2 linked regions of the Spartinivicinus poritis genome follow. The protein of the gene in region 2 interacts with the protein of the main gene of each other region in a pairwise test. Links are inferred from orthologs where the notes say so. Each region holds a gene or a part of one and is shown on either strand. Other genes may lie near its edges.

Evidence for each region. The genes of interacting proteins can lie anywhere in the genome.
Region 1: the proteins of rpe (region 2) and eno interact in binary tests that used the Escherichia coli proteins (3 or more experiments, as listed by UniProt). The link is inferred for Spartinivicinus poritis from one-to-one orthologs.

What each region holds. Positions count from the first base shown.
Region 1 is NZ_JAPMOU010000001.1:40,661-44,153, reverse strand. The notes cover bases 1-2,917. They hold eno (phosphopyruvate hydratase), read left to right. Parts: upstream 1-772; coding sequence 773-2,062; downstream 2,063-2,917. Other genes in these bases: ispD (2-C-methyl-D-erythritol 4-phosphate cytidylyltransferase), read left to right, coding at 2,523-2,917; ftsB (cell division protein FtsB), read left to right, coding at 2,229-2,498; kdsA (3-deoxy-8-phosphooctulonate synthase), read left to right, coding at 1-740. Outside these bases: more of ispD, read left to right, coding at 2,918-3,233; ispF (2-C-methyl-D-erythritol 2,4-cyclodiphosphate synthase), read left to right, coding at 3,289-3,493. UniProt on the Escherichia coli protein: Catalyzes the reversible conversion of 2-phosphoglycerate (2-PG) into phosphoenolpyruvate (PEP). It is essential for the degradation of carbohydrates via glycolysis.
Region 2 is NZ_JAPMOU010000018.1:20,592-25,247, forward strand. The notes cover bases 1-2,876. They hold rpe (ribulose-phosphate 3-epimerase), read right to left. Parts: upstream 1,838-2,876; coding sequence 1,163-1,837; downstream 1-1,162. Other genes in these bases: trpE (anthranilate synthase component I), read right to left, coding at 1-821; ORQ98_RS14655 (DUF3530 family protein), read left to right, coding at 1,939-2,876. Outside these bases: more of ORQ98_RS14655, read left to right, coding at 2,877-3,120; co-chaperone DjlA, read right to left, coding at 3,145-3,984; N-acetylmuramate alpha-1-phosphate uridylyltransferase MurU, read right to left, coding at 4,014-4,656. UniProt on the Escherichia coli protein: Catalyzes the reversible epimerization of D-ribulose 5-phosphate to D-xylulose 5-phosphate.

The DNA of each region.
Region 1 (3,493 bases), on a different replicon or contig from region 2:
CAGTTGCCGAACATTTTGTCAAAGTAACAGAAAAACTAGGCATTCCCTATGTCTTTAAAGGCTCATTTGATAAAGCGAATCGTTCCTCTATGCACTCCTATCGGGGGCCAGGTTTAGAGGATGGGCTTAAAATATTACAAGAAGTAAAAGATACCTTTAAGGTGCCTGTTATTACTGATGTCCATGAGTCATATCAAGCTGCACCTACAGCAGAAGTAGCAGATGTTATTCAATTACCGGCTTTCTTATCTAGGCAAACTGACTTAGTGGTTGCTATGGCGAAAACTGATGTTGTTATAAATATCAAAAAAGCTCAGTTTTTAGCGCCTCATGAAATGAAACATATTCTCACCAAGTGTGAAGAGGCAGGTAATGACCAGCTGATGCTTTGTGAGCGTGGCACCATGTTTGGCTATAACAACCTGGTGGTAGATACTCTAGGATTTGGCTTGATGAAAGCGATGAACTACCCCGTTATTTTTGATGTGACTCATGCATTACAACGGCCCGGTGGCCGATCTGATTCGGCGGATGGGCGTCGCAGTCAGGTGAATGAGCTGGCTAAAGCAGGGATGGCAACAGGGTTGGCAGGATTATTTTTAGAAACCCATCCAGATCCCAATCAGGCAAAATGTGATGGGCCTTGTGCACTAAAACTTGATAAATTACAGCCTTTCTTAGAACAACAAAAAGCACTTGATGAGCTGGTAAAAAGCTTTCCTGAAATTGACACTGAATAATTTGCTTAGAAAAGTTTTGGAGTTAACTCACAATGATTGAAATTGTTGATATTAAAGCCCGTGAAGTGTTGGACTCAAGGGGAAATCCGACAGTTGAAGCTGATGTTATTGTAGCAGGTGGTTTTATTGGTTCAGCTTGTGCTCCCTCAGGTGCATCGACAGGTTCTAGAGAAGCATTGGAGCTACGTGATGGTGATAAAAATCGTTATTTAGGCAAAGGCGTTTTAAAAGCAGTTGCTGCAGTAAATGAGCAAATTAAATCTGCGTTAGTAGGAATGGATGTTACTGATCAGCGGGCATTAGACAATAAAATGCTGGCGCTGGATGGTACTGAAAATAAAGCCAAACTAGGTGCCAATGCAATTTTGGCAGTTTCTTTAGCGGCAGCTAAAGCGGCAGCGGCAGCAAAACAAGTACCTTTGTATCAGCATATTGCAGAAATAAATGGTACTGCTGGTCAGTACAGTATGCCTGTTCCCATGATGAATATTCTCAATGGTGGTGAACATGCAGATAATAATGTCGATATCCAGGAATTTATGGTACAACCAGTTAGTGCGCCGTCATTTCGTGAAGCATTACGGGTTGGAGCTGAAATTTTCCATGCCTTAAAATCAGTATTAAAAACAAAAGGCTTAAATACAGCAGTTGGTGATGAAGGTGGTTTTGCACCTAACCTGCCGTCTAATGAGGCAGCGCTTGAAGTGATTGCTGAAGCGGTTGAGAAAGCCGGTTATAAATTAGGTGAAGACGTTACTTTAGCACTGGACTGTGCTTCTTCAGAGTTTTATAGCGATAGCCAGTATCAGCTATCGGGTGAAGGAAAAACATTTACTAGCGAAGGTTTTGCAGATTATCTGGCAGAGCTTACTGAAAAATACCCCATTATCTCCATTGAAGATGGCATGGATGAAAGCGACTGGGATGGCTGGGCTGTGTTAACCAAGAAAATTGGTAGCAAAACCCAGCTGGTTGGTGATGATTTATTTGTGACTAATACTAAAATTCTCAAGCGCGGTATCGATGAAAAAGTAGCAAATTCAATTTTGATTAAATTCAATCAAATTGGTTCTTTGTCAGAGACTTTAGATGCCATTAATATGGCTAAGCAGGCAGGGTATACTGCAGTTATTTCCCATCGTAGTGGTGAAACTGAAGATGCTACTATTGCTGATTTAGCAGTCGCTACAGCAGCAGGGCAAATTAAAACAGGTTCATTATGTCGTTCTGATCGTGTTGCTAAATATAATCAGTTATTACGTATTGAAGAGCAGTTGGGTGATCAGGCGCCTTATAAAGGTAGAGCTGAATTTAAAGCCTAGTTTACCATTTGCGAATGACTATAAAACAAATTAGGGGGCATTGCCCCCTAATTTGTTTTAGGGCTAGTAGTATATGTAAAGCGCTTACCGTATTTTGCGTATGCACCACTAGGCGCTGATGAGTTAAAATGAAAATATAATCAGCAAATTTTGGGCTTAACACCTTATGAAATGGCTAACTGGATTATTAATTTTGTTATTGACTCTGCTGCAGTATCGATTGTGGTTTAGTGATACAGGTGTTGTACGACTATGGCAAACGCAACAGCAAATTACCTCGCAACAGCGTGAAAATCAGGGCCTTTATCAGCGTAACCGGGTCTTAGAAGCAGAGGTTGTAGAGTTGCAAAACGGTTTAGATACCATTGAAGAGTTAGCGCGAAGTCAGCTAGGCATGATTAAACAAGGTGAACAATTTTTTTTACTTGCGGATTAGAGAGAGCCAGAAAACAGTAGTTTTATGACAGCCAATCAAAACCCTTGCTGGGCCATTGTTCCTGCCGCTGGTATTGGCAGCAGGATGCAACAGAAAAAACCAAAACAATACCTTGATTTGAATGGGCGACCTATACTGAGCCATACCTTAACTCAATTGCTGCAATTTCCTTTTCAGAAAATTATCGTGGCGGTCGCCACTGATGATCCATGGTTTGATCAGTTACCCATTACTCAGGACTCTCGAGTTATAAAAGTAGAGGGGGGGGCAGAGCGTTATCAATCCGTCGCAAATGGCCTGAGCTGGTTAGCTGGCTTTGCAGCGGAGAGTGACTGGGTGATGGTTCATGATGCCGCGAGGCCCTGCATTCGATTAGCAGAAATTAACAAGCTCTATCAGCAGTTGGCTGAACATCCTGTCGGTGGTTTGCTGGGGGTGCCTGTTAAAGATACTTTAAAAGCTGTTGGTGATCAGGGGGAAGTGGAGCAAACGGTTCCGCGAGAAAACCTCTGGCAAGCACAAACGCCGCAAATGTTTCGGTTTGGATTATTGAGACAAGCATTAGCAGAGGCACTGATGAAAAACAGTGTGGTAACTGATGAGGCTTCTGCTATCGAGCAGCTGGGCTATTCACCATTAATGGTAGAGGGGCGTGATGATAATTTAAAAGTGACGCGACCTGTAGACTTACCATTAGCCGCTTTTTGTCTAGAGAATCAGACAGGCGATGGGTAAAAGTTCAAGGCAATTTTGAGTAGGTTAATTTAGAGCAGTCAATAGAGAGAGCAGCATGAGAATTGGTCATGGCTTTGATGTACATAAATTTGGTCCCGGTGATGCTATTACCATTGGAGGAGTAAAAATTCCTTATAGCCAGGGGCTGGTGGCACATTCGGATGGTGATGTATTAATTCATGCGCTGTGTGATGCTTTATTAGGTGCAGTTGCTTTAGGGGATATCGGGCAGCACTTTCCTGATACCGACCCACAATTTG
Region 2 (4,656 bases):
ATATAAGGTGAAGGATTTAGACAGCGTAGAGCTCGATATAAGTTTAATGGTGGAGAATGAAATGGCACATGCATCCGTTGCGAGAGCACAACCTGCATTGCATCACCCGCTAAAATGTATTCTTTAACTTTCTCAACTGACGCTTCAAATTTGTCTTGGCCAACCGACGATTTAAAGTCTACTTCTGTAACTTCCCTTTTCTGTCCAGACACTGGCGCGGTAAAAGGCTTGGAGTGGAGTGTTTCAACCAACTCATGGAGGCGCTGCTTTGCTAAGCTCAAACTATCTGTTTGGCCTGGATCAGCCATAACTACAAATAATATTTTGCCTGTTAAGTTGTCAAAGATAACCACTTCCTCAGACAGCACGAGAAAAATATCAGGGGTATTTAACTCGTCAGGAGGTGTGGTTTTTTGTAACTTCGGTTCAATATACCGCACTGTGTCGTAAGCAAAATACCCAACCAAACCACCAAAAAAGCGTGGCAGTCCAGAAAGTTGGGGGACTTTAAACTGGGCTTGATAGTCAGCAATATAATTAAGGGGGTTTTGGTCTTGTCGAGTCTCTACCAGCTGGCCACTAACATACCGTTTGATTTCAAAGCCTGTTACCAGAATTTGTTCTTTGGCGGGCAAGCCAATAATGGAGTACCGCCCCCATTTTTCACCTCCTTGAACAGACTCTAATAAATAGCTCAAAGGTTGGTTGGCGAGCTTTAAATAAGTACTAAGTGGTGTATCTAGGTCAGCTAGCACTTCATGGGTGACGGGAATACGATTATAGCCTGCAGCAGCCAGGCGGGAAAATTGCTCCGGGGTCATAGTGTCTCCTATTGTTAAACATCGTGATTAGTTTGCTTTGTATTAAACAAGCCACCAATTACGCCATCGCCAGCTATGTACAAGGTCATCAGACATAGTTAGACGTGGGTTAACAATAAAGCCGCTATGACTCACGCTTGTCTCCAATTTACTGATTAAAAAATAAATGTTTTATCTGTTAGCTACTATGCAGCTGCTCAACTTAATCATACCCTATTAAAGTACCAAGCTAGAAGCAACAAAAAATACAACAGGTTTTACTCTTTGCTAGCCACTCTAAACTAGCTACTTTGAGTGAATATCTGCAAATACTAATTGCTGCTTTGTATAGTCAACAGCACTTAAGCAGTGACCTGAGACAACTCAGTGCGCATGGTATCAATCACTGCCTTATAGTCTGGCGTGTTAAAAATCGCCGACCCTGCAACAAAAGTATCAGCCCCCGCCTCAGCTATTTCCCGAATATTGCTTGTAGAGACACCGCCATCAATTTCTAAGCGAATATCCAAACCACTGGCATCAATTAACTGTCGAGCTTGGCGAATTTTGTTGAGGGTTTGTGGGATAAATTTTTGCCCTCCAAACCCGGGGTTAACCGACATCAACAACACCATATCAACTTTATCAATTACATATTCCAAGTGATCTAATCGGGTAGCAGGATTAAATACTAGACCTGCTTTACAACCACCTGCTTTGATCATTTGTAAAGAGCGATCAATATGCTCCGATGCTTCAGGGTGAAAGGTAATGTAACTTGCCCCAGCCTCAATAAAGTCGCCAATAATACGATCAACAGGTTTCACCATTAAATGAACATCAATTGGCGCCTTAACCCCATAGTCTCTCAGCGCTTTACACACCATAGGGCCTATAGTCAGGTTAGGCACATAGTGATTATCCATCACATCAAAATGCACCATATCTGCGCCAGCTACTAATACGTTGTCCACCTCCTCACCAAGGCAGGCAAAATCAGCAGAAAGAATACTGGGAGCAATTAAAAAATCTTTCATTAGTTAAGTTTCCAGACAAATCAACATAGCGAGTTAATTTTAACTGATCCTCAACTAGAATTCATGAAAGAAGCAACCTCTCAACCTATTTGAGCTAATAAGTGTTTAGAAAAACTTTCTGGAAAACTGGCTTTGTATCACTCGGCTTATTTGTTGGTTGCATTTCCCATTTTTGTTTGGCCCAGCAACAAACTGAAGAGCCAACTGAAAACCAAGCTGAGCCAGCGACTAACTCAAAGCCAACCGAACAAAGTAGCAGTAGTGATTCCTCCCCCTCAAAAACGATAACAAGGTCCAACCTACCAGCCACAGAGCAAACTCTTGTTCAGTTATTAACAGAGCATTTACCTGAGAACGAACTCTTAATGCTGCCTAAAGAAAAAGCAGGAGAAACGTTTTTAGCGGCTTATTTACAGGAAAACACAGGCTCTCCCAAAGGAGGGATTTTACTGATTCCCGCTGAAGGCCAGCATGTCAACTGGCCTAAAACCATCCTACCATTACGAAAAGAATTACCCAATGCAGGCTGGCATACATTAGCTATCATGCCTGTTGAGAGCAAGCCCCCCCCTCCGCCAGAAAGAACATTTTTTCCTAAAGGGATCATTACTTTGGCTAGCGGCCAGCAAACAGTAGAAGCAGCAACATCATCAGACACAGAGAAGTCAAGTGAGGAGACTAAACAAGAGGAGAGTACCTCGACTGACAAAAAGGAAACCGACCAAACTGCTGACAGCGAACAAAAGACAGGCCAACCTGAGAAAAGTAAACCAGAAGAAACTAAAGCTGAATCCCAAGCTTCTGAAAAAACAGAGCCTCCACTCTACGACCCCATTAAAGACATGTACAGTCGAATTAACCAAGGACTAGGTCACCTAGCTAAACAAGGATTGCTCTTTCAAGTAATAGTAGGGCAACGGGAAGGGGCTCATTGGGCTCTGGCATATCTAGCTGAGCAAAAGCCAGAAAATGTCCATGCACTTATTATAATCAATCCATCACCTAGCCAGGCACTAGAAACAACTATTCCTCAACTACTAGAGAAGTCTGATTTACTGACTCTTGATATTTATATCACTCAATACCCTGGGCCCTCTCCCGAAGCCAACCAACGAATTGCAGCAGCTCATCGCAGTAAAAACTACAACTACTTTCAATATCGCTTGCCTGCCGCGCCTAATAGTCAAACGACCACAAATGATTGGTTATTTAAGCGAGTAAAAAGTTGGTTAAAACGCCGAGCAAAAACCACAGAGCTTTCAAAACGTGCAAAAAAAGAGTAATAAACAACCTATAACTGCATTTTATCAAGAGTTAATAGTTTTTCTGTGGTTTTTGATCAGCTCATAAGCCATCTGAATTTCTTGGGTTTTTTCTTTTGCTAGCTGCACCATTTCCCCAGGCAGCCCTTTGGCTAGTAGCTTATCAGGATGATGCTGACTCATTAAACGGCGATATGCACGCTTTAGCGTTTTGTCATCTGCACTTGGACTAACACCCATCACTGCATAAGCATTATCAACCTGCTTGCCCAGCGAAGTTTTACTACGCCGCTGATAAAATTGCTGCTGAGCAAGGAAGCGCTGATGAATCAGCTTCAATTTTAACGGGCCTATTTTTAATACCGCTGCCGCATCTTCCAACACCTGCCATTCAGATTGAGTGATAGGGCCATCTGCATAAGCAGCCTGAAGCTGCAGCTCAATAAACATATCTAGTAAGCTTTGGTTGCCTTTTAGTTGGCTAGCAAAGTCTACTAGTGCCTGTTGAACCACCTGGTTGTTAGTCTGTTTACCCTGGTTAAATAATGCAATGGCTGCTTTACGCTGTTCCTGACTCAAACGCATATTAGCCATAATGGATGCTGCTTGTTGAATCTCCTGCTCTGACACTCGCCCATCTGCTTTGGCCAGCTTTCCCATTACTAAAAATGTCGCTTTAAAGAAAGCAGTTTGAACTTGTTGTGCATTATTCTGGTAACCGGTTGAAGCCTTAGGAGAACCATCTTGCTTTCCCCCTTGCAACACCTGCCAGTGGGTTTGTCGGCTAAACATCCATACCAAACCACTTAACATTAAAGCGCCTAGCCAGCCGCCATAGCGCCAACCTATTAGCAAGGCAATTAATAACCCAACCCAACGAAGCATTTATAATTTCACTCAGTTACTATTATTTCTCAACTGCTGCTTTTCTCAACTATTGCTGTTTTGGCCACCAAGTCATTTTCTAACTGTTTAAGTCGCTCAGGGGTTCCTACATCCAACCAATAACCATGATACTGCTCGCCTGACACTAACCCTTGGCCAATTGCTTCTTTTAAAACCGGCGCCAATGGCCATTTAGGTTGAGGCAGATTATTAAATAATGCCGGACTCAACACACTAATACCAGCAAAAGTAAAGCGCTGCGCTTTGCTTTCAAGTGTCACCAAACCATTCATTAATGAAAAATCACCCATCACATTGTGACCTGGATTATCCACCAACACCAAGTGAGCTAATTTATTTTTGGGCAAGCGTAATTGTTCCAAGGGATAGTTACACCATATATCACTATTAATCGCAATAAAGGGGTCATCCCCCAGTAACGATAATGCATGAGCAATGCCACCTGCCGTTTCAAGTGGTTCAGGTTCAGGGGAATAGCTAATATTGACTCCCCAACGCCTACCATCTTTTAAGTAAGACTCTATTTGCTCCCCTAAATAAGCATGGTTAATCACCAACTGACTTATACCTGCTTCAGCCAGTCGCTCCAATTGATACTCAATCAACGGTTTACCTAACACTGGCAGTAGCGGTTTAGGTGTTTTTAAGGTT